One region of the Litorilituus sediminis genome, then DNA from elsewhere that is predicted to be linked to it. Evidence: predicted binding sites of a transcription regulator. Region 1 holds the regulator's gene; the other holds the start of a gene.
What was found. Region 1 encodes sigma-54, which starts transcription at its own class of promoters, with help from an activator protein. Its sites were predicted from a motif close to GTTGGCACGNNNNTNGNNT; they were not measured.
Positions count from the first base shown of each region.

Region 2: EMK97_RS05580 (GSCFA domain-containing protein) is a predicted target of sigma-54. The motif match lies at 12,630-12,648, and genes of this name have one in related genera.

Region 1 is NZ_CP034759.1:2,983,906-3,000,022, forward strand. Features, by position in the region: gene EMK97_RS13235 (YhdP family protein) at 1-1,555, shown strand, start outside; gene EMK97_RS13240 (carbon-nitrogen hydrolase family protein) at 1,548-2,381, shown strand; gene tldD (metalloprotease TldD) at 2,422-3,861, shown strand; gene EMK97_RS19365 (hypothetical protein) at 4,040-4,162, shown strand; gene EMK97_RS13250 (M6 family metalloprotease domain-containing protein) at 4,270-7,242, opposite strand; gene yjgA (ribosome biogenesis factor YjgA) at 7,281-7,793, opposite strand; gene pmbA (metalloprotease PmbA) at 7,893-9,254, shown strand; gene mgtE (magnesium transporter) at 9,343-10,701, opposite strand; gene EMK97_RS13270 (HPr family phosphocarrier protein) at 10,887-11,165, opposite strand; gene rapZ (RNase adapter RapZ) at 11,182-12,036, opposite strand; gene ptsN (PTS IIA-like nitrogen regulatory protein PtsN) at 12,101-12,553, opposite strand; gene hpf (ribosome hibernation promoting factor) at 12,573-12,860, opposite strand; gene EMK97_RS13290 (RNA polymerase factor sigma-54) at 12,895-14,400, opposite strand; gene lptB (LPS export ABC transporter ATP-binding protein) at 14,463-15,221, opposite strand; gene lptA (lipopolysaccharide transport periplasmic protein LptA) at 15,208-15,789, opposite strand; gene lptC (LPS export ABC transporter periplasmic protein LptC) at 15,773-16,117, opposite strand, start outside.
Region 2 is NZ_CP034759.1:1,223,589-1,239,705, forward strand. Features, by position in the region: gene EMK97_RS05520 (aminotransferase class III-fold pyridoxal phosphate-dependent enzyme) at 1-507, shown strand, start outside; gene pseG (UDP-2,4-diacetamido-2,4,6-trideoxy-beta-L-altropyranose hydrolase) at 520-1,635, shown strand; gene EMK97_RS05530 (formyltransferase family protein) at 1,636-2,301, shown strand; gene EMK97_RS05535 (formyl transferase) at 2,291-2,980, shown strand; gene pseI (pseudaminic acid synthase) at 2,985-4,058, shown strand; gene EMK97_RS05545 (PIG-L deacetylase family protein) at 4,048-4,731, shown strand; gene EMK97_RS05550 (N-acetyl sugar amidotransferase) at 4,832-6,016, shown strand; gene hisH (imidazole glycerol phosphate synthase subunit HisH) at 6,040-6,663, shown strand; gene hisF (imidazole glycerol phosphate synthase subunit HisF) at 6,656-7,417, shown strand; gene EMK97_RS05565 (formyltransferase family protein) at 7,420-8,475, shown strand; gene EMK97_RS05570 (DUF4910 domain-containing protein) at 8,477-9,847, shown strand; gene EMK97_RS05575 (GNAT family N-acetyltransferase) at 9,872-10,462, shown strand; gene EMK97_RS05580 (GSCFA domain-containing protein) at 10,459-12,576, opposite strand; gene EMK97_RS05585 (motility associated factor glycosyltransferase family protein) at 12,688-14,847, opposite strand; gene EMK97_RS05590 (hypothetical protein) at 14,906-15,238, opposite strand; gene fliS (flagellar export chaperone FliS) at 15,264-15,689, opposite strand; gene fliD (flagellar filament capping protein FliD) at 15,725-16,117, opposite strand, start outside.

The DNA of each region.
Region 1 (16,117 bases):
AATTACCGCTCAATTAGCAGATGATTTAAGCTTTTTTGGTATTTTAGATCATGAAAGCACCAGTTTTTCTCGTGCTCATTTAGTGCTAGGTAATGAAGAAATGCTGCTGCCTATGGATGGCTTCCATATTACCACCAAACTCGATAGGGCAGATTTTGCTTATTGGCAACCACTGTTAAGCGATATTACCGATACGGTTTCACAGCCTAGCACGACAAGTGTTGCATCAAACAATGACTCACAGCCGATATTAGATAAGCCACTATTTGCTAAACCTGAGCGAATTCGTGGCACCATAGAGCAGATGGAAATTTTTGGTCAACAACTAAGTAACATTTCCTTTAACCTCTTGGATAAAACGGATTGGTGGTTGCTGCAATTAAATGCGACAGAGACCCGAAGCCAGTTAAAGTTTTATCCTGATTGGCATAAGCAAGGGCTCGATATTAATGCTGAATTTATTCACTTAACTTCACAAGATTTATCAAATGATGAAAGTCAGAGTGATACTGCTACGAATCTTAAACCTGAGGTTGATAATAAAGTCGTTTTTGCCAATATACCGCCGCTACGCCTACATTGTGATCGCTGCCAAATAGATGCCTTAGATTTTGGTAAAGTGGATCTTGCGATTGAACGAGTTAACGAGGAAAAAATTCAAATTAAGCAGTTTAATGCGCAAAGAGAGCAAGCACAGCTCGCATTTACCGGTGATTGGCATATGAATGCGCAAAGCTCAACAACTGCACTACAAGGCGATGTTTCGGTTGATAATATTGAGTATGAACTAAACCAATTGGGCTATGAGTCAATTATTAGAGACAGTGGCGGCAAGCTAGACTTTAACTTAAATTGGCAAGGTGGGCCGCATGATTTTGATGTGAAAGCTTTATATGGTGCTTTTAATGTTCGTATTGATGATGGCTATTTGGCGGATGTTAGTGATAAAGCGCGAATTTTCTCTATTTTAAGTCTGCAATCTTTAGTGCGTAAATTAACTTTAGACTTTAGAGATATTTTTAGTGATGGCATGTTCTACAGTGATATTAAGGGTGAATATCATATAGAGCAGGGTATTCTCTATACAGATAGAACTAAAATGAATGGTACTGCTGGTAACTTAGATATGACAGGTAGTACTGATTTATCGACAGGACTTTTGGATTATAAAATGTCTTATAAGCCTAATCTTACCTCAAGTTTACCTGTGCTAGCCTGGATTGCGACACTCAACCCGGTAACATTTTTGGCGGGGGTTGCCATAGATCAGGTGATCAAATCACAAGTTGTTTCTGAATTTAAATTTGAATTAACCGGTAGCGTTTCTGAGCCTAACTTCCAGCAAGTAGAACGTAAGACTAAAGAGGTTAGGGTTGGTCGTAGTAAAACACCGGAAATACTCGATGACAGCCAGCAAGGCGATAAAAAAGAATCGCCGAAAAAGAGTCATTTACAGCAGTATGAAGGGGCTATAGAAACAGATAAGTCTACTGAGCCATTACTTGATGGTGCAACCCTTTTTACTATACCTGCGGAGCAAGTAAATCATGGTTAAGTTAACCGCCATTCAAATGTGCTCAGTGCCCGATGTTGATGCCAATTTAGCTGAAATTAGTCGGCAACTGCTGTTACTTACTGAGTCTCAGGAGCAGGCAGCTGATACCACCCATTTGGTGGTTTTACCTGAATGCTGTTTATTTTTTGGTGGCAAAGATAGTGAGCAATTAACCTTAGCGAAAGCCAATATGGCAGAAAGTGGCCTTATAGCATCGCTTTCTGATTTGGCTAAGCGTTTTAATGTCTATTTGGTTGCTGGTACTATCCCTATTTACTGTCAAGAAACGGATAAGTTTACTAATTCAAGTTGTGTGTTTTCGCCTACCGGTGAGCTGCTTGCTCAATACGATAAAATACACCTATTTGATGTAGAGGTAGAAGATAGCGAGAAAAGCTATTTAGAATCTCGTTTTACCAAAGCGGGGACGTCGGTTGAAGTTTTAGAAACTGAATTTGCCACCATAGGCTTATCTGTATGTTTTGATGTGCGTTTTCCTATTTTATATCAAGAGCTGGCAGCAAAAGGTGCGCGCATAATTACAGTACCAGCAGCGTTTACACGTGTTACTGGTAAAGCGCATTGGCAAACCTTACTGCAAGCGCGAGCCATTGAAAATCAGGCTTATATTATTGCCGCAGCACAGGAAGGTGTGCATGCTAATGGCAGGGAAACTTGGGGGCACTCAATGATTATTAGCCCTTGGGGAGAAGTATTGGCTTGCCTTGAAGAAGGTGAAGGCCAAGTAAGTAGTATATATCGAGAAGAAGAAGTGGAGCGAATACGTCAACGTATGCCGCTGAAATCAAAGTTAGGCAAGGCTTAGTTGTATTAAGCCTGTTTATTAGAAGTTGAGTTAATACTAAATGAATAGTGTCGAGCAATCGCTATTGGCTGAAAGCCAAATTAATGATGAAATTTTAACAAATACCTTAGCTAGTATGATGACTAGAAAGGTAGACTTTGCTGATCTTTACTTTCAGTCAAGCTTACATGAATCTTGGGTATTAGAAGATGGCATAGTCAAAGAAGGCTCGTACAATATTGAACGTGGTGTTGGTGTGCGGGCAATTACCGCAGAAAAAACCGGTTTTGCTTATTCAGATGATATCTCCGAGCAAGCACTGCAAAAAGCCGCAGATGCTGCTAAAGGTATAGCAGATAGTGGTGAAGGTGCTAAGGTAAAAGCCTTTTCACGTACCTCGCCAATACAAGTGTATCAATCAGTTGAACCATTAGGCAGCTTAAGCCAAGAGCAAAAAATAGCATTACTGCATGAAGTAGAGGCGCATGCTCGCAGCGTAGATAAGCGGGTTAAACAAGTTATTGTCAGTTTATCTGGCGTCTATGAAAAAATATTAGTTGCAGCATCAGATGGCACGTTTGCCACAGATATTCGGCCTTTGGTTAGATTGAATTGCTCAGTATTAGTGGAAGAAAATGGCAAGCGTGAACGTGCTAGTTCTGGCGGTGGTGCTCGAACTGATTACAGCTATTTCTTTGAAGTTGAAAACGACAAAGCTCGTTATTTAGCGTTTGCTGAAGAGGCTGTGCGCCAAGCTTTAGTGAACCTTGTGGCGATTGATGCGCCAGCGGGAACTTTCCCTGTGGTATTAGGTGCAGGTTGGCCGGGGGTATTATTACATGAAGCGGTAGGCCATGGTTTAGAAGGTGACTTTAACCGCAAAGGCTCATCAGCGTTCTCGGGTAAAGTAGGGCAGCAGGTAACATCAGAGCTTTGTACTATAGTAGATGATGGTACTTTAGCCAATAAACGTGGTTCAATCTCTATTGATGATGAAGGTACGCCGGGTCAATACAATGTTCTGATCGAGAAAGGTATTCTAAAAGGCTATATGCAAGATAAGCAAAACGCCGCCCTAATGGGAGTGAAGCCAACAGGTAATGGCCGACGTGAGTCGTATGCGCATTTGCCTATGCCGCGAATGACAAACACCTATATGTTGGCAGGCGAGTCTAGCCCTGAAGATATTATTAAGTCAGTGAAAAAGGGCATTTATGCGCCTAATTTTGCTGGCGGTCAGGTTGACATTACCTCAGGTAAGTTTGTGTTTACTAGCTCAGAGGCTTATTTGATTGAAAATGGTGAAATTACTTCACCAGTTAAAGGCGCGACGTTAATTGGTAGTGGTCCCGATGCCATGAAGAAGGTAAGCATGGTCGGTAATGATCTTAAACTTGATGCTGGTGTGGGTGTTTGCGGTAAAGATGGGCAAAGTGTACCAGTTGGTGTTGGTCAGCCAACATTAAAAGTAGATGAAATGACCGTTGGTGGTACTCAATAAAGTAAAAGTTTTCTTATTTGCTAAGATATTGAAAGTCAAAGAGATATAAATAACACGATAAATAAGCACCAATAATTCTATTGATCTAGATCAAAAAAACTGTTCATTTTGATGAATTGTCGGTATGATGCGCATCTTTTAAGCCCTTAGGGGCAATTTGCTGTATAGGAAAATAAAGATGTCACAAAACGAAGAATTCAAAGATAGCTCATCAAAGCGTCACTTATTTATGATTTTGGCAGCCTTAGTGGCATTTCCATTACTGCCTATGTTAATGGGCTGGTATACAGTATTAGCTTAGTATTTGATAAGCAAAGAGATATAAAAAATGGCGATAAGTTAGTACTTATCGCCATTTTTGTTTGTGCTATGTCATATTAAGACTGAGCTTAGCTTGCCTAGTATTGCCTAGTACGGCTTTGTTCTTAAGCAACTTGCGATTAAAAGTAGCAGGGTAATAAGCGCACTCGAGCCGCCGCCAGAAGATGAGCTTGTTTCTGTTACTGGGGCAGCGTCATCATTTATGATTGTGACTGTCATCATGTCATTATCGGCAATATGCTCGCCGGTTAATGACAGGGTAAAGGTTTTGTTTGCGTTGTGAACATTGTTGTCAATGATATCAAAGGTAACCGTGAATTCGACTTGCCCTTGGGTTAAGGTTACTTGTTCATTAATCGCGATATAATCTTGTCCAGCTTTGGCACTGACATCTGTGGTATTAATTGCAAAGCTCAGCTCATCATCAATGCCATCAATTCGCTCAACTAAAACCGTGATAGTTTCTGCATTTTCAGCAACAGTCACGTTGCTAAGTTTAAATTGAACTAAACCGCGATGCTCATTATCTGTGATGGTAATATCAGCTGATGATTGAGTTGATTCATCAAGGTTATCACCTGAAATAGTGAGGCTAAGCACTTTATTGCCGTCAACGATAAAATCATCCAATAAAGAAACGGTCACAGTTTTAGTTAACTCACCGCTGGCGAAGCTGATGGTATCAAAGGTGAGTGCTTGATAATCAACACCTGCAATAGCATGCTCAGAAGTTATGGCAATATTAACTTTTGAATCGGTGCCATCATCAAATAATCGGCTAATGGTAAAGTCAACCTCAGTATTGGCTTCTTCAATTGTGGTTATTTCAGGTGCGCCAACTGATATTGACATAGGTTTAGTGCTACTGTCTAAACCAAAGTAATCAAGGTATTTTGCCATCACTGTCATGGTTAGATCAGATGGTAACCAGGAAAAAGCGCCCGAGGTGGCAATAATTTTGGCTGTACCTATTTGATTCGCGGCAGTGTTACTGAAGTTACCATCATCACCAGTCCATAAAGGTTTTGCGTTGGCTTCACCATCTAAGCCTTTTACTTCTGCAAAAAGGTAATACTCTTCTGGAGCTTGGAATGTTAAACCTTCAACAATCGAACCTTCTGCGCCAGAAATAGCCGTAATCGATTGTGACCATTGCCCTGTTGCTTCAACGCCAAGAAAGCTAACTTTTTGATTGACTAAGTCGCGATCCCAATACCACTCAAGGTTCTCATAGTATAAATGACCGCCAGCGTTAATGTAGTCTTGAATACGACTTGCTTGCTCATCAGACAATATTTCGTAATCGTGATCGACAATAAACATGGCTGGAGCATCTGCTGGTGAAACTAAAGGTATATCATCAAAGCTTGTTATAGGCTTAATAAAGTTATGCAAAGTATTTTCAAGCTGTGGCATATATGCCAAGTTAACAACGACTAAGCTAGGCTCATCGGGTAGTTTTAATGCTGTGACTGAGCTGCTACCTTTAGCAATGGCAGTAAAAGCCTCTGCCTTGATAGTTACATTACCTGGTTCGATGCTTGTTGTACTTATATCAAATTCATAAGGGGCCTGAAAGTCTTCAGCAAGTACAGTATCATTGAGTGAAAGTACGACTTTAGTTACCGTCTCTACAGAGTTAACAGAGACACTGATACTGTCTAGTTGATTGATACTTTGTAAATACTCGATACCTTCAAGTGACACCTGTGGAATATTTACAATACTTGCTTGTAAGGTATAAGTGTCATCTGTTCGGGTTATATCTGTAATTTCGACTGCTTGATTTCTATCTCTGTAACTTTGGCTACTCGGTGTTGTTAGCGTTGTTAGTTCGTGCTCGCTTAGATAATAGTGGTTTTCATTGGCCGATAACAATCTGATTAAATGGTGATCACTATAACTATTGTTGAATTCAAAGTTACCGTATTTTAAGGTTGCGTCTACGTGCCATATTAATAAGCCAGCGCTACTCATATGAGTATCGTTTAACTCTCTATCTCTGTGCTGAACAACAAAATACTCACTTAAGCCTTTGTCTAAGGTAAGCTCTGGCATGATGATGAGAGCATCTTCACTGGTGCTTGATGGTGCTAAACTAATGGTTTCTGAACCAGAGCCAACGACTTTAGGGGTAATCCAGCCTAATAAGAATTTCGAAAATGAGTTATGATCGCCCAAGTTATTACGCATCATATCATTAACTGGAATTTCAACCGCTGGGCCTACATCGACATCATAATCATAGTAATCTGGTAAGCCTAGTGCGTGGCCAGTTTCATGAATAAGCACTTGTGGGTCAAAATCATCATTGGCGTTATCCCAACTTAGCCATTGCCATGAGTACGTACCAAAGGTTTTTCCTGATAGTTTAAAGTCAGGATCGTATAACGAGGTTTGATGACCCCACCAAGTAGAGGCCCATTCGCCAACTTCACCTGTCCAGATAACTGAGAAGTAGTCGATATCACCATCGCCGTCGTTATCATACTGGCTAAAATCTACGCCTTGATTAGCATGATATTGCAGCGCTTCTTTAATCACATCTCGCTCGCTAACGACTTCGTCACGAGGATATGGCGTGGTGTACCAATCAAGTACATCACCCGTTATGGTAAGCTGCCCGTATGAGGAACGCTTATAAAAGTTAGTGAGGCTTTCATTAGGATATCTAGCAGGATCGCCATCACCATGAATATGATTATAAATAACCTCTTTTGATTGATGCTCAGGCGCAGGGGCATCTTCAAAGGCGAGCAGCAAGGTAAAAGTTTTTTGTGTACCATGGCTAGCAAAGCCATTATCCCAAGGAGTTATTTGCGGGCCAGCATAATTGCTATATCCAGCAGCTTTACTTACTTTCTGATGAGCTAATTGGCTTAGGCCAGCTTTGGGCTTATGGTTGCCGTAAGCTTTAGCTTTGCTAATTTTTTCTTTTAAAATACCTTGGCTTTTGTATTTTTCTAGCTGTTCTTTTGTTGGTGGTTGTAATGCCTGAGCTGACATTGAAAGTAAGCTCAAAGCAATCAACAAGCCAGTCATTTTTTTGATTGTTGCCATAGTATTCCTTTTACTGCTTGTATTTTTAATGATAATTATTAGCTGTTTTCTTTTAGGTAAGCAAATAAGTTTTGGTAATGTTTGCCGAGTTTTTCTGCTTTCTTCTCTTTACTGGCATGCCTGACTAATTGCCTTAATTTTTGTCTTTCCATGGTGGGGTTTTCTGATAATAGCGCTTCAATGGCGGTAGAGCCTTTTTCAATCAGTTCATCACGTAGGCTTTCTAATCGAACAAACTTGGCTGTTTCTTGCTGATGTTTATTTGCCATAACATCAAGTGCTTGATGGATGGGAGCTAGATCTGTTTCCAGTAATATTTTGGCGATATGGCGAATGTGGCGACGTAGCGCTTCATGCTTATTGGTTATTTTATCTGCAACAACCATGGCTTCTTTAAGATCGTCAGATAGAGGTAGACGACTACGTTGGTGCTTTGACATTTCCACAAGCTTCTGGGCAAAGGCTTGCAATTCGTGCATTTCACGTTTTATTTCGGTTTTACTTTTTAATTCTTGCTCTAAGTCGTCGATATCGTTTGCTGAGTGGGGCATAATAATAGTACTGGCATGTTTTTAGGATAAAACGCAATTATATCACTATTGCTGCAACATGCTAAATCTGACGAAAAGTAAGTAATAAGTAGACGAAATATGACCACATTAAGCAAAGAACAAGATCAATTAACTGAGCAAATAGGCAAAGTTGAAGAGCGTGTTGCCACAGTACTCGACTTAGCTAAGCGCTTAGGGGCTGATGGCGCGGAAGTCGCTATGAGTAAACAACAAGGCTTAAGTGTTGGCACCCGTATGGGGGAAGTAGAAAATGTTGAGTTTACCAACGATGGTGCTTTAGGGATCACTGTCTATCAACAGGGTAGAAAAGGTAGTGCATCGAGCGCTGATTTGTCAGAAAAGGCATTAGCACAGGCTGTACAAGCGGCGGTTAATATTGCTAAGTATACTTCTGTTGATGACTGTGCTGGCTTAGCCGATAAAGATTTATTGGCGATGCAGCCGCAAGACTTAGATTTGTATCACCCGCATGAATTAACAACTGAGCAAGCAATCGCATTGGCAACCGAGTGCGAGCAAAGTGCACTTGCTGTTGATAAGCGTATCACCAACTCGGATGGCGCGAGTTTAGACAGCTTTGTTGGCTTTAAAGTGTATGGTAATAGCCATGGGCAGTTAGTGAGTTACCCAAGCTCACGCCACAGTTTAAGCTGCGTTATGATAGCGAGTGATAACAATGATATGCAAAGAGATTACGCGTATAGCGTGAATCGTGATTTCACTTTGCTTGATAGCGCTAAACAAATAGGTGTTAAGGCATCACAAGAGGTGTTGTCGCGCTTAAATGCACAAAAGTTAACCACAGCTAAAGTGCCGGTATTATTTCGTGCTGATATTGCCAACAGTATTTGGGGACATTTAATTGCGGCCATAAGCGGTGGTAATTTATATCGAAAATCATCATTCTTACTTGACGCTTTAGGTAAAGATATTTTCCCGCACTTTTTAAATATCAGTGAAAGGCCACATATTACTAAAGCCTTAGCTAGTAGCGCTTTTGATAATGAAGGTGTGCTGACTAAAGATAGAGAAATTATCTCGCAGGGCTGTTTGCAAACCTATTTACTTACTAGCTATTCGGCGCGAAAACTTGGTTTACAAACCACAGGTCATGCTGGTGGTATCCATAACTGGTTAGTGGCTGCACAGGGACACCAAGGTGATTTCGATGCCATGTTAAAAACCATGGGTACAGGTTTATTGGTAACTGAACTTATGGGCCAAGGCGTTAATGTGGTAAATGGTGATTATTCACGAGGCGCTGCAGGTTTTTGGGTAGAAAACGGCGAGATTGCTTACCCTGTAAGTGAAATTACTATTGCAGGTAATTTACAGCAGATGTTCAAAGGTGTTGTTGCGGTTGGCTCAGATGTAGATATGCGTGGCAGCATAAGAACAGGTTCAATTTTAATTGATGAAATGCAAGTGGCAGGTCATTAGTAGATAGAGTACTTAAGCCTAGCTCAGGTTACTTAGTTAGGCTGAGCAGGTTATAAGTGAATAACGGCTTAGCCTAATAAAGCTTTTGCTAGGTTAGCAATAGGCTGGCAGTACCTAAAAAGGCAAAGATACCAACAACATCGGTTACTGTGGTGATGATGACACTGCCAGCTAGGGCAGGATCAATATTCATACGTTTAAGAATAAGCGGAATACTTACCCCAGCAAGGCCTGCGGCTGTCATGTTCATCAGCATGGCAAAGGCAATAATTCCACCAAGCATAAAATCTTGCTTCCATAGTGCGACCACACTGGCAATCAGTACCGCCCAGATAATGCCATTTAGAAATCCTATAGCAACCTCTTTAGTTAACAGTGCTTTAGCATTACTTTCACCAACATGTCCTAAGGCGATACCACGAATAACTAAGGTTAAGGTTTGATTGCCGGCAACACCACCCATGCTAGGTACTAATGAGTTTAATACCGCAAGAATTGCTAGCTGAGCGAAAATTTCTTCGAACATACTGGTTACTGCTACAGCCATTAAAGCTGTGATTAAGTTAACACCTAACCAGAGTGAGCGTTGTTTAGTACTTTTAATTACTGGGGCAAAGGTGTCGGCCTCGTCATCTAAACCCGCCATACTCATCATGGAGTGTTCAGCTTCTTCACGGATAATATCGATAACATCATCTATGGTAATACGACCTAATAAATGGCCTTCTTCATCGATAACAGGTGCGGAAAACCAGTCATGACGTTCAAATAGCTGTGCGACATCTTGCTCGGTCATATCTGCTTGTACCGCCTCTACCTCATCATCAATAAGAGTAGAGACAATAACTTCAGGCTTTGCCGTCACTATGGCGGCTAGGGAAACGGCACCAATAAAGTGGTTATTGCGATCAACCACGTAAAATGAATCGGTTGATTCAGGCAGTTCACCTTTTAAACGTAAGTAACGTAATACCACATCAACACTAACATCGGGACGCAAGGTAATTGTGTCGGTGTTCATGATACCGCCAGCGGTATCTTCCTCATACGATAGTGCAGCTTCTACTCGACTTCTATCTTGTGAGTCCATCGAGTTGAGTACTTCTTTGTAGACACTATCAGGCAGTGTTCTAAGGACTTCAGCTAAATCATCAACGTCCATGCCTTCTGCAACAGCAGCCAGCTTTTCCGGACGCATACTTTTTAAGATGCCTTTACGAACTTCTTCATTAAGCTCTTCTAGTACTTCACCGTGAAAGTCTGGATCAATTAATTGCCACAGTACGGGTCTGCTTTTAGCGGGTGAAGATTCGAGAATAAGAGCAAGATCATAGGCTGGCATGTGCTGTAATAATTTACGCACATAGACAAACATACCACTACCAAGTGCTTCGTTAACTTGTTGTAGTCTTTGCTGATTGTATTCTTGCTCTGTAGTTTCTGGCATAGCGACTCTGTTTATTAATAACAACTAAGGCGTTGCTGTAACGGAAAAGGAAACAGGTTTAGCAATCGAAATATCCTGTGATTGCTGCTACTTGGTATTGAGCTTAAGTTTATCGTAAGTCTGTGGTTTTATCAGCATTTTTCTTTGCTGGCTAATGCTGCAAGGCGGTTTTTTGTTCGAAGGGGCTATTCGCTTTCGTCAAATTTATCTGAAATTAATTGGCATATTTCCGTGAGAGCTTGCTCGGCATCCTCGCCGTGGGCAGTAATATTCACGGTTTTTCCTTTACCGCCAGCGAGCAGCATAAGTGCCATGATACTGCTCGCATCTGCTTGTTTGCCATCAAGCTCTAATGTGATAACTGAGCTGAATCTCTGACTTAGCTGGGCAAGTTTAGTTGCCGCTCTAGCGTGTAATCCTAGCTTATTGCAAATAGTAACTTGTTGGCTCACTTGGTTTGTCATCACACTTTTTCCTAAGCTAGGTTGACTTTAAATCTATATCTCGGTGGTGACTTTGAATGTCGTCACGTTCCTTTTTAAAGTTGCTGGCGAGTAATTCAGCAATATAAACAGAGCGATGTTTGCCACCGGTACAGCCAATGGCAATGGTGACATAACTGCGATTGTTACGTTCAAGGTGAGGCAACCAAGTCATCATAAAGCTATTAATTTGCCAGACAAATTTAGTCACTATCGGCTGGCTGGCGAGAAAGTCTTTTACTCCCTGATCTAACCCTGTTTTTCCTTTAAGGTCTTTTTCCCAAAACGGGTTAGGTAAGAAGCGGGCATCAAAAACATAATCGGCATCAACGGGAATACCATGCTTAAAGCCAAATGATTGGAATACTAACACCATAGAGCCAGTTTTCTTACCTAATATCCGTTCTCTAACTAAATCAGCCAGTTGGTGTGGGCTTAATTGACTGGTATTGATATAGAGATCGGCACTGGTTGAAATAGGCTCTAACAGCTTTCTTTCTAGAGCAATAGCTTGATCTAAGGCGATATTTTCTTTGATAAGAGGATGTAAGCGTCGTGTTTCGCTAAAACGGCGAATTAAATCATTATCGTCAGCATCTAAATACAGAGTGGTAACATTAACCGCATTGGGTAAATAGCCGATAATTTCGGGAATATCTTGTGGATCGTTAGGTAAATTACGCACATCTAGGCTAACGGCGACAGTTTCATAGTCGTTAATAACAGTGTGAGTTAAGGCCGGTAGTAAATTGACTGGAATATTGTCAACGCAATAATAGCCGAGATCTTCCAACACCCGTAACGCAACTGATTTTCCTGAGCCTGAACGGCCGCTAACAATAATTAATTTCATAGCAAGATATGCCTGTATTTACTTGATTAGTCTGTACTAATACCGTTAGTAATAGCAATTTAATTTAACTGGCTTGCTGGATAAGGTCATATAGCTGCTTATCGTTTGAGCATTTGCGCACTTGCTTAATAGTTTGTTTATTACTAAACAGTTTTGCAATACATTGCAAGGTTTCTAAGTGTTCTTGGCAGCTATCTTCTGGTACAAATAGGCTGATAAAGACATCAACATCGCGGTTATCTATGGCGTCAAAATCGATCGCTTTTTCGGTTGTAATAAGTACTGCGACCGCTTTATGACTATTGCTCAAGCGACCATGTGGAATAGCGATACCGTTGCCAATGCCTGTGCTACCCATTTTTTCTCTATCAAGTAAGCTATCGAGTAAGTCACTTGGATCAGCATTGCCTATTTCAACGGCTGCAAGCTGACAAATTTGTTCTAATAGGCGCTTTTTGCTTGTCACTGGAACTGCACAGGATGTGCAGTTCAGTGAAAGAATTTCTTGTAATTTCATAGTTTAAATAAGAAAGGAATTAGTGACTCGCTACTTTACCTTTGTGCTTAAGAATTTGGCGATCTAGCTTATCTACTAAGGTATCAATTGAGGCATACATATCAGCATTTACAGAAGACGCGAATACTTCACCACCCTTCATATGTACCGTTGCTTCTGCTTTTTGATCCAGTTTTTCTACAGTTAGAATAACGTGAACGTTATTAATTTGATCAAAGTGACGTTCTAATTTGGCAAATTTTGTATTGACGTATTCACGTAATGAGTCGGTAAGTTCAACATGATGACCTGAAAGATTAATTTGCATAAGTCGTATCCTTTTTTGTTTTTGAATTAGTGTTCTACAATAAACTTTTACGTTGATTTGACGGTGGGATTGCCAAAGACTCTCGGTACTTGGCAATGGTACGTCGCGCTACTTTAATGCCTTGTTCAGCAAGTAAATCAGCCATTTTACTATCACTTAATGGCTTGGCTGGTGTTTCGGCTAGTATCAGCTTTTTAATTAATGAACGAATGGCTGTAGATGAGCATTCGCCGCCATTTTCAGTGCTAACATGACTTGAGAAGAAATATTTTAGTTCGAATATACCTCTTGGCGTATGCATGTATTTTTGTGTGGTAACACGGGAAATAGTCGATTCATGCATATCAACGGCTTCGGCAATATCATTAAGCACCATAGGGCGCATAGCCTCTTCGCCGTGCTCTAAAAAGCCTTGTTGTCTTTGCACGATACAGTTCGATACTTTAAGTAAGGTATCGTTGCGTGATTCTAAACTTTTAATGAACCATTTCGCTTCTTGTAAATTAGCGCGAATAAATTGCCCATCAGTTGAAGACTTCATAGTTTTAGTCATGGCAGCATATTGCTGATTGATAGACAGTTTAGGTGCTGTGTCTGAATTAAGCTCAACAACCCAGCGACCATTTTTCTTTTCAACTGATACATCAGGGATAACGTATTGATCATCGCTTTTAATGACGGCATCGCCAGGTCTAGGGTTAAGGCTTTGAATTAAGCGCATAACTTCGCGTAGTTGATCTTCTTTAAGCTTAGTTTTACGCATTAATTGGCGATAATCGCGATTGCCTAATAAATCAATATGATCGTTAATGATTTGCTTACTTTCTTTTAAGTAAGGGGTCTCAGGATCAAATTGATTTAGCTGTATGGTTAAACATTCGGGAATTGAGCGTGCGGCAACGCCAATAGGGTCGAACATATTGATGCGTTTTAATACCGCTTCCACTTCATCAAGTTCAATGTCTTCTAAACCGACACTTTCAAGAATATCTTCGCTGGAAACCGTTAAGTAACCAGCATCATCAACCGCTTCTATGATAGCTGTTGCGATAGTTTTATCGGTATCTGTAAATGGAGTTAGCTCCATTTGCCATAATAAGTGATCTTGAATAGAGTCGGTGGTTTCCCCTTGATAGGTATAATCATCTGCAGGACTGCTGACAGCGCCTGTATTTGATACGCCTGCACTATAGCTTTCTTCCCAAGTGGTATCTATGTTTAACTCTTCAGGAATATCGCTTTTCTCCATGGCTTCAGTCGTGCTGATTTCATCAATACTGGCAATGGCTTCATCTGTATCCTTGCTACTGGTAATATCTGAGCTAGCTTCTGCGGAAAACGCTTCTTCTAAGTTATTCTGCTCGGAATTTACTTCCCCTTGTTGGCCTTCTTCAATTTCAAGCAAGGGGTTACTTTCAAGCGCTTCTTGGATTTCTTGTTGCAACTCTAACGTAGATAACTGCAACAGTTTTATTGCCTGTTGCAGTTGTGGAGTCATTGTTAATTGTTGTCCAATACGGAGCTGTAGTGTAGGGCGCATCTAGGTGTTACTTTTTCCTAATCTTATATTCTAATTCTTGTTGTCACACTTTACATTGCTAACTATAGCGTGAATTGTTCGCCAAGGTATACATCTCTTACCTTCTGATTAGCAAGAATTTGATCTGCATTGCCTTCTGCGATTATTTCTCCATGACTGACAATATAAGCGTGTTCACAAACGTCCAATGTCTCTCTAACATTGTGGTCAGTAATTAAAATCCCTATGCCTCTTTGCTTTAAGTGTATGATGATTTTTTTGATGTCGCCAACCGAAATTGGGTCAACACCAGCAAATGGTTCATCTAATAGGATAAATTCTGGATCAGCTGCCAGCGCTCTGGCGATTTCCACACGACGTCTTTCACCACCAGATAAGCTCATACCTAAGTTATCTTTTATATGACAGATATTAAATTCTTCAAGTAGGTGCTCTAACTTTTCAGACTTTTCTTGGCTAGAAAGGTTTTTACGCGTTTGTAAAATAGCCATAATATTTTCAGTCACGGTGAGCTTTCTAAATATAGAGGCTTCTTGCGGCAAATAGCCTATGCCTTGCCTAGCTCTTTCATGCATTGGCGCAAGTGTTACATCGTGATCATTGAGAATAATTTGACCATGATCGTTGGGCACTAAGCCGACAATCATATAAAAGGATGTCGTTTTTCCTGCACCGTTAGGGCCAAGTAAGCCAACAATTTGCCCTGATTCTACTTGCAAGCTAACGCTTTTAACTACCTGACGACTCTTGTAAGACTTGGCTAGGTTCGTTGCAATCAGTGTTGATTTACTATTGTGCGCTGATGAGCTATTGCTTGTCACTATTGTCGCCTTCTTTGTCTTGCTTTTCTTTCTTGGCTTGCTGCTTTTTAATGACGTTGGGCTGCAAAATAGTCGTAACAGTTTCGTTGTTATTACTTTCAGCTTCTAGCTTTTCGCTTAAGGTGTTGTAGGTGATTTTACTACCACTTACTTCACTACCAGCTTGTTTGACCAAAGCATTACCCGAAACTGTAATGGTATTAAGTTCAGGCTGATATTTTATTTCATCTGCCTGTAAGCTAATTAAACTGCCATCTTCAAGTTGCTGTTGAAATACCGCTGGCTTGCCTTTGGCGATATAAATGTCAGCTTTTTTAGCACTTTTATCGTCTTTATCACTGAATACCTGCACAATATCAGCGGTAATTGAAATCGAGCCTTGGCTGATTTTTACATCATCTAGGTAACTAGCTATTTTGTTTTTTAAGTCAGCAGCTTGTCGTTGAGATTTGATGGTAATCTCTTGTTCTAGATCTTTTTTCGCAGCCAGTGCTGTTGTGCTAAGGGCAGCGCTTGTTAATAAGCATAAGCTCACTAGTAAAGCTGAAGTATTAAAGCGATTGTTCATGATTCTCTTTATAAATTGTGCGTACATGCTCAGTTAATGTCATTTGTTTAGTGTTGAGATCTATAATCAAACCTGAGCCATACATGGTAAAATCTTTGCCTAGCACCATGACGGTTTGCTCTGAGCTAATTATATTCGTGGTTAAATCCAGTTCTAAATATTTGCAATGTATTTCTTCTACAATGCTATTTATATCAGTAGCTTTTAATCGTACCCGATGATTTAACACTACTCTATTGTCTTTGTATAGTGTTGCCTCGTTTGCACTTAACTGCCAAGGCTCGCTATTGTCTTTAGGGTGCAAGGTATAATTCGGCAGTTCAAAGTG
Region 2 (16,117 bases), 1.8 Mb from region 1:
TACCCTATTTCAGCCGTGGTCGGTAAAAAAGAGATTATGAGGTTAATGGAAGATATCTTTTTCTCGGGGACTTTTGCAGGTGAAACCTTGTCATTAGCAGCAACGAAAGCAACGCTCAATTTTATGCTCGAACATAAGGTTACCGAACATCTAAAACAATTGGGTGAACGCCTGCAATCGGGTTTAGCAGACATCATTGACCAGCTTGATGCCCATAGCTGGCTTAGTCAATCGGGTCACCCTGCATGGTCATTTTTAAATATTGCCGATAAAGCCCCGTACAGCGCTATTGAATTAAAGTCGCTATTTTTACAAGAAATGGCAAAACGAGGTATCTTGCTTGGCGGTGGTCATAACTTAAATTACGCCCATAAGGCCTCAGATATCGATACACTGCTAGTCGCTTATCAAGAGGTACTGACATTACTTGCCAAGACCATTAAGCAAGAAAACTTTGCCAGTATGTTCCATGGCGAGTTACTAGAGCCGGTATTTAAAGTAAGGTAACACCAAGATATTATGCATATAGCCTTTCGCGTCGATAGTTCCACACTAATAGGTTATGGTCATGTTATGCGCTGTTTAACACTAGCGCATGCACTAGCAAAATTTGGCTGGCGGATAAGCTTTATCAGTAAAACGCACTTGGGCAATATCAACCATATTATTACAGCCCATGGCTATCAGTTACTTGAATTAGCAAAGGGCTGGCAAACCGTTATTCAGCAAGATACAAGTACCTGGCTTGCCTGCACACAAGCGCAAGATGCTGAGCAAACCATTAACTGTCTTAAAGAAAACAGCCCGGTTGACTGCTTAATAGTTGATCATTACGCAATTGATTTGCAATGGCAGCAACTATTACGCCCTTATTGCAAACAGTTGATGGTCATTGATGATTTAGCAAATCGCGCTTTTGACTGTGACTTATTGCTTGATCAAACACTTAATCGAACCGCTAGCGCTTACCTGCCACTAACACCTGAGCCTTGCCAATTATTACTTGGGCAAGACTATATGTTATTAAGGGACGAGTTTGCTAAAAGCCGCAGCACCGCCAAAACGCACCGACAAGCTGCCAGTAACAACTTAAAAGCCAGCAATATTTTAATTTCCATGGGTGGCAGCGATCCTGATAACTTGTCATACACTGGCTTATTGGCACTAGCTAAGCTAAGACAAGCGTTACCAGAGGTTTCAGCAAGCTTAGTACTTTCAAGTCAATCAAAGCATCTTGAGCAACTTAAACAGTTTTGTCAGCAGCACACTTGGTGTCAACTTATCACAGATAGCAACAATATGGCTGAGCTGATGTTAACTGCTGATATCGCCATTGGCGCCAGCGGTGCGACCGCGTGGGAAAGATGCTGCTTAGGCTTACCTAGCTTGTTAACAATCAATGCCGATAACCAAAACTTAATCAGCAAAAATTTAGCCGAAGCTGGTGCAAGTATTAGCTTAGGTTGGCATGAAGATATTGACAGCGAAGTTATCTATCAAGCACTCTATCAATTAGTTGATGATAAACAGCGCTATCAAGCTATGGTTACAGCATGCTTTGCTAGCTGCGATGGTCAAGGCGCGACAAAAGCGGCATCTATAATACGAGACACCTTAACGGCAGAGGTTAATTAAATGGCAACTAATCCAGCTAAAAAGCATTTTCAGACTATCTCGGTATTAGTCGATAATGATTCGTGGATTTTACCCTATGCTCAGCAGTTAGTAGACCAGCTATCTGCGCATTATCAATGCCAGTTACTTCGTCATGCCAAGGATATTCCCCAAGGCGATGTCTGCTTTTTACTCGGCTGTGTTCATTTATTGACGAAAGATATTTTAGCACGCAATCAATACAACTTAGTTATTCATGAAAGCGCCCTGCCTCAAGGCAAAGGCTTTGCCCCTATGGCTTGGCAAATATTAGACAAACAAAACACTATACCTGTGTGCCTAATTGAGGCCGACGAAAGTGCCGATTCAGGAAAAATATGGTTACAAGATACCATAAGGCTAACGGGCAATGAATTACACGACGAGTGGCGCGCCAAGCAGGGCGAAATCAGCGTAAAAATGGCGCTAGATTTTATCGAAAACTTCTCAACGCTGTCAGCTAAGCCGCAACAAGGTCAAGTAAGTTATTATCCTAAACGCACCCCAAAAGACAGTGAGCTTGATATTCACCGCTCCATTGCAGAGCAATTCGATTTATTACGCGTGGTGAGCAATCAAGACTACCCTGCGTTTTTTATCAAAGATGGCGTTAAATATAAACTAGAGATCTCTCGTGATGAACCCTAACCACCACTATATCGTGGCCACCATCAAAGACTGGCATATCGAGGCTTTTAAGCACTATAGTAAAGATTTACCGGGCAACTGGCATTTAATCACAGATAAAGCACAGCTAACGCCACAATTTTTAAGGCAAATCTCACCTAAATATATCTTCTTTCCCCATTGGAGCTGGATAGTTCCTAAAGAGATATTAACTCAGTTTAACTGTGTCTGCTTTCATATGACTGACTTACCGTATGGCCGAGGTGGCAGCCCCTTACAAAACTTAATTGCTCGAGGTCACCAAGAGACTAAGCTAACGGCATTAAAAATGACGGAAGAATTAGACGCTGGCCCTATTTATTTAAAAAGTCCGTTATCATTAACAGGCAGCGCCCAGCAAATATTTGAGCGCTCGGCATTACTTACCGCAAAAATGATCACTAGCATAGTCGAGCTGCAACCAGAGCCAACACCACAAACCGGTGCAGTGACACACTTTAACAGAAGAACACCTGAGCAAAGTGAAATTCAAGGAAATGAATCCTTGGATAAGCTTTATGATGTCATCAGAATGCTAGATGCTAAAAGTTACCCAAAAGCTTTTTTACACTATGGTGATTTTACCTTACACTTTGAAAATGCTCAGTTAACTGACGATAGCCTTACCGCCTCAATTAGCATTAGTAAACGAGAAAAATAGTCATATGACAGATAAATTTATTACCATAGACAATAAAAAAATTGGTGCTAACCATAAGCCTTATATTATTGCTGAATTATCAGCAAACCATAATGGCAAAATCGATAAAGCCCTTAAAGCCATTGAAGTGGCTGCGCAATGTGGCGCCGATGCGGTAAAAATTCAAAGCTACACCGCAGATACCATGACCATAGATTGCGACAAAGACGACTTTCAAGTCAAAGGTGGTCTATGGGATGGTTATAAACTTTATGATTTATACCAATGGGCGCAAACCCCCTTTGAATGGCATCAACAACTATTTGCCAAAGCCAAAGAAGTCGGCATTACCCTATTTTCTACCCCGTTTGATGAATCAGCCGTTGATTTGTTAGAAGCGCTTGATGCGCCAGCCTATAAACTCGCCTCATTTGAGATAACCGACTTACCACTAATAAAGCGCATTGCGCAAACAGGTAAGCCAATGATCATTTCAACTGGCATGGCTAACCTTGAAGAAATAACAGACGCGATTAACACCGCCAAAGACAATGGCTGTAAAGAGTTAGTGGTTTTACATTGTATTAGCGCCTACCCTGCTCCGTTTGAGCAAGCAAATTTAGCCACCATAGCAGATATTGCAAAGCGCTTTGATGTTATTGCAGGCCTTTCAGATCACACCTTAGGCACTGTGGTTTCTGTGACTAGTATCGCCTTAGGCGCCAGCTTAATTGAAAAACACTTTACCTTAGATAGAAACGACAAAGGCCCAGATGCCGAGTTTTCCCTTGAACCAGATGAGCTAAAACGCTTGGTTGAAGAAACTCAGGCGGCCCACCAAGCACTTGGCGTAGCAGGCTATGAACGCAAACCAGTAGAGCAAGCCAGCATGAAGTTTCGCCGCTCATTATACTTTGTTAAAGATATAGTCAAAGGCGAGCAAATAACCGAGCAGCACATTAGACGTATCAGACCTGGCTATGGCATTGCGCCAAAATATTTTCAGCAACTGCTAGGTAAAAAAGTCACACAAACAATCACGCGAGGAACAGCTGTTTCTTGGGATTTAATCGACAGTGAGAAAGGCGATGAACAATAAACAACAAAGGGTATTGGTTGTCGCTGCACATGCCGACGATGAAGTACTTGGCTGTGGTGCTACCATTGCCAAACACATTGCCAATCAAGATAAAGTAAAAGTTATCTTTATGACCGATGGGGTTGGCGCACGCGATAATAGCTCAGTTCAAGAAAGCCAAGCGCGCACTTTAGCACTAACTAACGCGATGACAGCTTTAGGTGTCACCGACTACCAATGCTTTGATTTTCCAGATAATCAAATGGATACCGTAAGTTTACTGAGTATTGTTAAAGAAATTGAGCAAGTAATCGCTGAGTTTCAACCGAGCATTGTCTATAGCCACTTTGGCCATGATCTGAATATAGATCATCGCATTACCCATCAAGCAGTGATGACAGCTTGTCGCCCAATTAAAGGCCATAGCGTCAAAAAAATATTATCCTTTGAAGTGCTCTCTAGTACTGAATGGCAATCAGCCAGTGCGCCAAGCTTTAAGCCACAGTATATCGTGAATATCAGTCAATTTTGGCCGCAAAAATTACAAGCATTACAAAGCTATCAGCAAGAATTAAGAGCCTTCCCACATAGCCGCAGCCTTGAGTGTATCGAAGCGTTAGCAACACTACGCGGTGCCAGTCACGGTTTTGAAAAAGCAGAAGCTTTTCAAGTGGAAAGAATACTTGCGCAATAGCTGAGCACTTAAGTTAAGCTGAGCTTAACAGCAATAAAAATGGCATTTAACTTGCTAAATATTTGCCTATAAAGAATAAAACGTACCTGGAAAATGAACTATGCAAAAATGTACCGCGTGTAACCTGCCAGAAACTTACGAAACCATTGAGTTTGATGAAAACGGCGTTTGTAATATTTGTCGTCAAAAAGAGTTTAAGGATGAAAAAATTGACTGGCAACGACGTGCTGAAATGCTATCTCGAGTAATCGAAAAACACCGTGGAAAATATGAGTACGATTGCATCTTACCTTTTTCTGGCGGTAAAGATTCAACCTATACCTTATGGTATTTAGTTAAACACTATAAAATCAGACCTTTAGTTGTACAGTTTAATCATGGTTTTATGCGCGATACCTTAATGGAAAATAACCGCAGAACCTTTAAAAAGCTCGGTGTTGACGTAATATCTTTTACGCCAAACTGGAAGCTAGTAAAACGGTTAATGTTAGAAACCTTAGTGCGCAAAGGTGACTTTTGCTGGCATTGTCATACTGGTATTTTCGCCTACCCTATGCATATTGCCTTAAAATACCAAGTACCACTCATTTTTTGGGGTGAGCCATCCTCTGAGTACACCGCCTATTACAACTATGAAGATGACGAAATAGAGCAAGTAGATGAAACACGCTTTAATCGCTTTATCAACTTAGGTATTACTGCCGAAGATATGTACTCTATGATAAAAGATGATTATCAATGCGATCCAAGAGAGTTAACACCTTACACCTACCCTAAATTAAGAGACTTGAAAAAGTTAAAGTATCAATCGGTTTGTTTAGGCTCATATATTCCTTGGGATGTAAAAGAAAACACCAAAATAATTCAACAAGAGCTAGGTTGGCGTGGCGATCAAGTTGAAGGTATGCCATGGGATGAATACTCGTATGAAAAAATCGAGTGTTCTATGCAAGGCATGCGTGATTACATTAAATACCTTAAACGTGGCTATAGCCGGGTAAGTCAAATGACTGCCCTAGATTTACGTAATGGCCGAATTGCCAAAGAGTATGCAGATAAATTAATTGCTGATTATGAAGGCAGAAAACCACCGTCGTTAACGCTATTTTTAGAATACTTAGGCATTAGTGAAGATCAATTCAACCACATTGTTGCTAAAACTGTGGTACCGCCATTTAAGCCTGACTTTGAAGGCATGGAATATGCGCCCAAAACTGATGATTTTGATCGTTGGTATCGCGAAGATGAACAAGATCGCGGTATTATCTTTAAAAACCCAGTATAGAAAATAGGAAAGCAGTTAACTACATGATTGGAATACTTAATATCGGCCTAGGTAATGTACAGTCTGTTTATAATGCCGTTTACGAAAATGGTTACGATCCCATTTTCGTTAGCAAGCCTGAAGAGCTAGAACAGTTGACTCATTTTATTATGCCTGGTGTCGGTAACTTTTCTGCTGTTATGCATAGCCTTGAGCAACTTAAGTTAGTGCCTGCAATACAAGCACTTATCGCGCGCGGCGTACCAACCTTAGGTATTTGTTTAGGTATGCAGCTATTAGCAACATCAGGTGAAGAAGGTGGCCTATGTAAGGGCTTTGATGCCATTGCCGCTAAAGTTAAAGCTATCCCAAATAGCAATAACCTAAGAGTACCTCATGTTGGCTGGAATGAAGTCAAGTTTACCCAAGAACACCCTGTTTTTGCCGATATCAAAGACACGAGAGATTTTTACTTTGTCCATAGTTACCATATGGAGTGTCTCAGCGGCGATAATATTATTGCAACAACGGATTATGGCAGTGATTTAGTCTGTGTTGCCGGCAATAAAAACGTGATAGGCGTGCAGTTTCACCCGGAGAAAAGCCAAAAAAATGGTATGCAGCTATTAGAAAACTTTTGCGAATGGGACGGTGAATTTCATGCTTAAAAAACGCATTATTCCTATGATGCTTCTACTTGATGAGCAGCTAGTAAAAACCTGTCAATTTGACAGTTGGCGCAATGTTGGCGACCCAGTAAAAAGCGCTAGCGTCTACAACTCTCAGTACACGGATGAGCTGGTACTACTTAATATAAACCGTGACAACAGAAGCCTAGAGCAATTAGCTAACCTAATCACGCAAATATCAGAAGTAAGCTTTATGCCACTTGCCGTCGGCGGTGGTATTAATAGCTTTGACGATGCCAGTTATCTTATTAATAAAGGTGCTGATAAAGTGATTATTAATTCTAGCGTTTATAGCAAGCCCGAATTAATCACCCAAGTTGCCGATAAGTTTGGCCAGCAAGCCGTTATTGTTAGCATAGATGTTAAACGCTCAACTTCAGGTGAGTACCAAGTCTATTCCCACTGCGGAAAAACACTGGAAAATATCAGCCTAACTGAACATATACAGAACTGCCAACAAGCCGGTGCAGGTGAGTTTATGATCCAGTCAATTGAGCATGATGGCATGATGCAAGGCTTTGATATTGAGCTGTTAAAACAAGTCATGCTAATTGCTAATGTGCCCGTTATAGGTTGTAGTGGCAGTGGTGATTATCAGCATTTACGTGAAGCATTTATTGAAACCGATGTTAGCGCACTCGGTTGTGGTAGCTTGTTCAACTTTTCAGACAGTAACCCCATTCGCGCGAAAAACTACCTCACAAATTATAATATTGCGTTTAAAAAGGTGTAACTATGAGCCAAGCAACCAGTAATTTTGCCCAATTAAAACATATCGTATTAATTGGTGGTGGCGACCTTATGCTGGCGAGCGCGCAAATATTTCGCCAACTAAACTACCAAGTAAGCATTATTGCCGCACTTCGTCACCTTGATGAGCCATTAGTTCTAAGTGCTACCACCCTAGCGAAGTTTTGTCAGCAAAATAGTATTGCTTTACATAGCACTGCAGATATTAATCAATTAACAGCGCAAGAGTTAAATCACATCATTCCAGCACAAGCCATGGCTATTTGTTTTGGCCCTGCTTGGGTGTTTCAAAAACATATTATTGAGCAATTTAATTTTGGTATGTTTAATATCAACGCCATTCCTATCCCGCATTATTTAGGTGGTGCTCATTACACTTGGCAACTCCTTAATAACAATAAAGAAGGTGGCTGTTTTTTCCAGCAAATCACCACTGAGCTAGATCAAGGTGATATCTTAGCTCAGCACAACTTTACCATCAGTGATAATGCCGTAACGCCTGATGATTACTTTCAAGAAAATGTTGCGCAAGGAAAAGTGTTTATAGCGTCTCTCGCTCAAAAGTTTAAGCAAGGTGAGCCTTTACAGCATACTCCTTATCAAACACTCAACAGCCACCGCCTTTACCTGCCAAGACTACGAACCGATAAGCAAGGCTTTATTAATTGGCAATGGCAGGCGAAAGACATTGTCTCTTTTATTCAGGGCTTTAGTGCCCCCTATATAGGTGCAGCAACCTTTATTGATGGCCAAAAGGTACGTTTAAAAGCTGTTAAGCTCATTACGCTATACAGTAAAACAGGCCAACTAATAGCCCCGATGCACCCGTTTGCTCAGGGCTTAATAATACGTAAAACCGCCACAAGTATTGTTGTTGCCGCAACAGATGGCTTTATTGAACTGATAAGTATTGAAAATGAGCAAGGTAACTGCGTAAAAAATCAATTAAAAGAAGGTATGAGATTACACACACCGCAAGCTGAACTTGAGCAAGCACTAAGTTATCAAGTGGTTATCGATGGCACAGGCTTTAAGGATTAATATGAGTGTTTTATCATTAGTTGAAAAGCTGTTTCCTTTTAGCTACTCGATAACCGGCTCAGGCAACGATGAATCAATACCCGTTTACCAAACTGAGCTTAATTTTACTGTACATGAATACGCCTCAAATCAAAGCCTTAATGGTTGGTATATTCCTGATGCTTGGCGCGTTATTAAGGCGCAAATATTTCACAACGAGCAGTTAATCTATGATGCCTGCACATCACCATTAGGTGTTGCTATCCTTTCACCTAGCTTTAGCGGTGAGCTATCGTTAACCGAGCTTAATCAACATCTTATCAGCTGTGAACAATTACCTGATGCAATACCCTATCAATGGCAAAACTTATATCGCCCCAATGAAATTAGCTGGGCGCTTTGCATGCCAGATAACATAAAGCAAAACTTACCAAGCGGTAATTATCAAGTAATACTAGAAACCAAAAATAGCGCCAGTACCATGAAAGTATTGGACTACTTTCTACCGGGGCAAAGTGATGAAACCATCATTATCAATGGTCACAATTGTCATCCCTTTCAAGCCAATGACGATATTTCTGGCTGTGCCGTTGCTATCAGGGTAATACAAGCGCTAAAACAGCAAGCAAAACTAAAATACAGTTACCGCGTCATTATTGCCCCTGAATTACACGGCCCGATGTTTTGGCTTAATGAGCTAACAAAACAGGAAAGAGAAAAATTAACTGGTTGTATCTTATTGAAATCAGTGGGTAATAAAGCTGATATGCGCTTACAGCGTAGCTACAATGATGATAGTGCATTAGATTTAGCGGCACAGAATGCCTTTACAAAGCGCTATCAAACCTTTGAGCAAGGTGCATTTCGCACCATTTACGGTAACGATGAAACCGTATTTGAAGCACCACCTTTTAATATTCCAACCATTTCATTAACCCGTTGGCCATTTAAGCAATATCACACTGATTTAGATACCCCAGAGACCCTGTGCGAACAAGCACTGCAAGATAGTGTTGATTTAGTACTAGATATTATTGCTAGCTATGAAAAAAATGAAAGTACTGTTTCATCTCCTAACGAATATCTATGCGAAAGCGGTAACATTGCCACTGAGGCTAAGTATCAGCAAACGTATCAACGTAACTTTGACGGCTTAGTGTGTTTATCGGCCTACGGTTTATATAAGTCAATACCGCAAGTTGACAGCTCTGGCGTTGACTATAGCTCACTGTCTGGCCGTTGGAATACGCTAATGAACTGCTTGCCAAGAGAGATAGAAGCCAAACAAAATGTTGCGCAATTGGCAGAAAAATATCAGCTACCTGTTGAAGGGGTTTATCAATACCTTGAATTGTGGGTAGAGAATAACTTATTAATAAAAGAAAATAACTAACTTAAAAAGTAGCAAAGAGCCGTTATGACTAAGCAAATAAAGATCACCAGTAATGCCATAGCCGATGTCTATCTTCAAACCATTAGTGAAAACGATGCCAGCGACGAATACGTGCAATGGCTCAATGACCCACTTGTTAACCAGTATTTGGAAACTCGTTTTTATCAACAAGACTTAGCAAGCGTAATCGGTTTTATCAAAGGCATATTAGAGAACCCTAACGAGCACCTGTTTACTATTCGCCTTAAAAGCAACGATAAGCACATAGGTAATATAAAAATTGGTCCCATTAACCCCCATCATAATATTGGTGATGTGAGCCTATTTATTGGTGATAAAGACAGCTGGGGCAAAGGCATAGCCACGCAAGCCATTGCACTTATCTCACAATACAGTTTTGAGCAGTTAAAATTACGTAAACTTTGTGCTGGTGCATATAAAGCCAATGTAGGCAGTACTAAGGCTTTTCTTAAGGCAGGTTATGTCAGTGATGGCGTTTTAGCAAACCATTACACTTTTAATGGTAAGCCCTGTGATTTAGTACAAGTTTGCCTGTTTAACAATCAAGCAGACAAAATTGTACAAATAGACGTTATACCAATTGCTATTAGCTAGCTTTCTTCTTGCTTAACAAAGATTTCTTTGAACATGCCTACAACCTTAGCCACGGTCGTTGATTTTACGTGGCGGGTATCTTCTTCCCAAGCATCTTGAATACATTCAGTCACTAGCTCATAACTAGGTAAGTAGTACATATCTTCATTACTGGCAACCAGTTGATCTGCCGCGACTCTCAGCACTGACTTTGAATGACAATTCGCGCTAATGATGTGCTGTTCATCTGCCCTACCCGTTGCTAAAAACGGAATCGGAGATACGCTAATTATCAGCTTAAAATCAGGGTTGTGAGCTTTAATAATGTCATAAAAGCGTTGGATATTAGCAACGTTTTCTTCCACCGTTAGCGTTCTATGCTTCACCATGTGGTACATGTTTTCTCGTGGGTTACGAGACATTACCGTACCGTCTTGTAGCTGCCAGCATTCATTTAACCCTAACGTCACCACAAATACCTTACAACGTAGAAATGCTTGTTTAACTGCATCAATATGTTGCTCATAATCAGCCAAATAGGCTTCCGGTGAATTAAAGACAACATTCTCGCGATAAGGATCTAAATAATGTCCCGTTGGCGATTGAAATAACAATTTATTAAAGCTTCTTTGACCGAATGCCTTCTCCGCCAACTGACAAAAGCTTGGCGTATTAAATAAAATGCCATAGTTAGCACAAAATTTGGCGATAGTATCGCCAGGTTGATAACCATCTACTTGCACTCCTGAATAAGGGTTGTCATTACGCTCGGTAATGACATAGTTATAGCCTTCTTGCTGAAAATACTTTGCTATTTCAAAGGCAAAACAACTACCCGCCGAGCCTATTGGCGTATCCATATCCATAATGGGGTGCTTTTTAACAAAGGGCAGCATATCAAACTTAGATTGTGGGTACTTTTCATGACTAGGGTTAGGCCAAAATACTGCAAGTGGATCTGGCTTATTGTTAACAGCGTAACGACCAATGCTGTCAATAACCGTTTTTTCATAGTCAGCAAGATCAGATAGAGCAGATAACCATCGTGGCTCCATCACTTGCTCAGCAGATAATTGTGCTAAAATCACCTTTTTAACATAACGCATTAACGCGAAAACGGTTTCACATTCGCTTAAGTTAGGATCTTGTCGTTGAATATGCTTAGCAACAAAGACCGCCGTTGATAAATCTTTAATGATATTGGCTAGCAAAAATTCAACATGCTCAAAGTTTTCCACTTGATAACCAAGTGCTACTTCAATATGAGCTTGGCGCTTTTTACTTTGTAATGTGATTCGCTTGCTTATATCAGCAAAGTCCCTAAAGTCTTGGCATTCATAGGCAGGAAAGAAAAACTCTTCCACCACTTTTTTCCAATGAACTTCACTCGGTAGTAAACAAAAGTTCAGCACATATCTTGGCTTGCCCACTTTAGGCGGCATAGCTCGATGAGCAAGTTGGTTAGGATTAAATAATATGGTATCACCAGTATTTGGCTTAACCGACTGCGGGTTGAAGTTTATATCAAAATGTTGACATAACGGCGAAATATCTGTGCTTCTATCTTCCATATTATTAAACAAGTAACCCACTTTTTTCAGGGCATTACTTGCTTCAATATCTAGATAGCTGGTATCGCTACCATGTTCTTCATAACCATTTAAATAGGTAATTACTTTTAAGTGGTTTTCAGGACCACCATCACAATGCCACTTTGTATAGTAATACTCTTGCTCATTGTGGTTTTCAACTTTATAAATTGACCACCAAAAAATACAGTATTCACTGTTAAAGTAAGAGCGAATTTGTTCATCTAAGGCATCATTAAAAACTTGGGGTAATAGTACTTCAAGTACCGAAGGGTGTTGAATACCAGTACTATTATTTTCATATTCCTCAATTAACGACTGACAAAGCTCAGGCGGAAAGTGATTTCTTAAAACATGGATATGATTATCAGCAAGTGGGGTTGCTATTGATTCTCTTTGATAAGCAGCACGTGCTCGTTGAATAGTGTCTTGATAACCAAACTGGTGTTCAAATAATTTGTATACTTCTTTATCGGCATTTGGCATTAAACCGTAGGTATAATCACCAACTACTAACTCTTCTTGTCGTAACTCATTTCCAGACATAATATCACTCCCAGTTTGATAATAACTTGACTACCTTAAGCTAAGTTAAGAGTAAGCAATAGTTATACCAAAAAGGGAGTTCAATCTTAGTTACACCAAAATCAATCTTAGCTAATCATTCCACCAGTCTGCAGAGGTAATATGCGGGGTTAAATAATTTTCTTGATAATAACTTGGCGCTTCTGCCAGCAAGTTTTGATAATGCACAACCGCTTCATTAAAATCTTTAATGGCAGTATCTTCATCACTTGCCTCATATAAAATGCGCGTTAACATGGCTTGATAATGCAATAAAGTACCATCAAGCAATAGTGAGAAATGGGTATAAGGGCCTACTTCTAATTTTGCCGCCTCTAACGATTGCTTTCTCAGCATTTCAACCCCTTGAGCAACGCTAGTAATAGGTTTAGCAATGATGTCAGCAAGCTGTTGACAGATCTCTTTAAACTTAGCTACGTCAACTTTATCAATCACACGTTGATACAAGGCATAGTCTTTATCAAACCATGCTGAATGATGATATATATCATCAACTAAAGAGGCTTTATCTATGGAAGCACGCTCTGTTAGCTCAATAGTTCTAGCCGGTTGCGCATGGGCAATTTTAGCGCCGTCACTTAAATTAACACAGCGAATACCACTTCTTGACTGTAATAATTTTTCTATCATAGTGCGTGACATATTAAAAAAGTCATTACAGACAAATTCGCCACCAAAGTTACCCGGCACAGTAATTTGTGACTCTTCGGTAAAATAGAGCGACAAATCTTCGCCATTTTGATCATAGTAAATGCTTTTAGAACTATGGTGTTGACCGCCTTGTTTATGGCCTAAATCAACACCAAACAAATAAAACTCTCTAAAGCCTAAAAAATACCCCATGGCAATCGCAGTATTTGAAACTGTTGGGTTAATATAAACCGTCGGTTCAAATAGCTCCTTACCCACTTCATCATTAACAATAATATCAGTAGATGGCTCTCTTGATTTAGGACACATAATTGCCCTATCAAATAACTTAAAGGTTTCTGGGTGTACGGTGGAAGGCGCTAATAGCACATGCGATTTAATAAATTCAGCATCTCCGTACTCTTTAACCTTTTCAGCAACAGGAATAGTTCGCTCTTGCTCACAATGAAAGTCGACCTTGATGCCATAATTTTTTAGTGCGCTCAGCGCCGAGCCACAACTGATAACAATGGCTTTATCTTGGTATTGTTTAATTAACTCTATGGTTTGATCTAATGAAGGACCATTGCCAACAACAAAAACTGGAATATTCTTATGCTTGTCATTATCTTGCGCAGACTTTTTCAGTAATGGCACATTTAATTTTAGGTTTGATAAGGTATGAGACAGTGACATAACACCGTCATCAAAAAAGCCCCAACCTTGAATCATTTCATAAAAGCGCGCTTTATATATGGATAATAAGGTTTCAATTGACGGCGATTGATAATGTACATAGCCAAAGGTCTTAACGACATCATAGCGACCATTTTGATATGTCTGATATAGCAAGTCGTCAAAAAATTCATTATCTTGAATACCAAGAGACAGGTGTAAATTACACTTTTGACTGTCTAGGTATTCAAATATATAACGCCAATTGGCGGTATAAAGTGAGGCATAAAATAAATCTAGCTCTGGTTCAATTAAATAAAGGTTATGAATCGTATGTTGTGCAATTAGCAACTCTAAATGATAGCCTAAACCAGCACCAAAAATGACTAATGAGCCTAGCGTGTTAGGTAGTCCTTTATTTGGCGAATTTTCAGCGTCAGTTCGACGATGAAGTACCTTTAGCACTTCATTTAAGTGCTTACTATGAATAAAGTTGCCTTTATTTTCCTCATTCATTTCAAAGGTTGAATGTGTTGATTGTGGTGACTTTTGATATTGCTCTAACTGAGCCGTTGCCATTAAGTAAGCAGGATATTTATAAATATGCTGCTTGGTTTCTTCATCAAAAATATTGGCAAAGCCATCAACTATCTCAACAAAATAACGTGTTGGCTTATGATCTTTTATCACCTGATATATATCAGGAAAATACTCTTCAAAAGTGCTTAGATTTTCTTCAAACTGAGCTAACAACATATCTTCATTGCAAGCAAGCAATGACATTCTATCAGCAATGCGTTGCAGGTTTGCTTCGATATCATCACTGTGTAATTGGCCTTTTAGGCGCTGCTCAACCTGTTGTGCTTTTTGTTCTAGTTTTTCAATTTTAGCCACAAGCTCAGCTTGTGTAGGTATAGATTTCGCCACGACAAAAAACCTTTTGGAAAGTGAAAATGAAATGATAAATGCGCAACACGGGTAAAAGCTATCGAAAATTCGCTTGATATTGTTTTAGCGCATATTTATTTTTTGACTGCTGACTCGATTTCTCTAGCGTAGTTTGCTTACTATCACTAAGCAGCTTAATGGCATTGGCATCAAACTGCAAAATCCACTGCAATAAGGCAATATAATCTTCTTTAGCCGCTTGCGTTACCACGGCTTTATCTTGGATAGTTTGTTCAAGTAAGACGAGTAACTCTTGCCTTTGCTCGAGTAAGGTGCTGCATTGCGATATATCATCGTTGACTACCGCATTCGCTGCCTGCTGCGTTAGCTGCCTTACTTTATCTATTTGCCTAGAAGTTACATCAGACATTCAAGTTCAACTCTATTTGCTTAACTTAAAGCTGTTGCTCTTTCTCGCGCAATAGCTTGTGGCCTTCAGCCTTGCTCTCTTCAGACATCTCTGCCCATGCATCTCTGAGCGGCTTAAGCAAGCCAATCACTTCATCTAAAATAGCAACATTTAACGTCGCACTGGCATTCATTAAACGATCGGCACAATACTCATATAAAGCATCAAAGTTTGCCGAAATTTGCGGTTGTGACTCTTTATCTAATGAAGCACGTAATGAATTAATGATATTCACGGCTTTGGTAATTTTCTCTGCTTTAACGGTAAAGTCTTTGCGTTCAATCGCACCTTTAGCAAAGGCGATACTCTCTAAGGCACCATTAAATAACATTAAAATAATTGTATGCGGCTCAGCAGCCAATAAGCTACTTTCTCTATTTACATTTTGGTAAGTTTTTAAATTCGTTCTCATAAGGTTTACCTCATCTAATAAACTAACTACTGATATTAATCATCGTTATTGCCAATTATATTTGCCAATGACGACTTCACATAATCTCCGGTAGCATTGTATTGGGCTATGGTTGCATCAAGCGCTGTAAAGCGTTTTCTTAATGTTTCCTCATAAGAGCGTAACCTTTGCTCTAAATCTTCCCATTCTTGGCTAATACCAGAGATCTGCTCATTTAGACTAGACTCTCGTAAGGTTAAAACTCCGTCAGAATCTGTATAGGTGTCAATAAAAGCAGTCATTTGCGTTGCAATACCATCAGTAGAAGCAAATATCTCGCCAACTTGATCTAAATTATTTTTTAATGCCGCAGTTAATCGCTCTTCACCACTGGGTAAAGAGGTAGTACTAAACGAACTAACTTCTAATTTACCTTCTTTATTTAACTC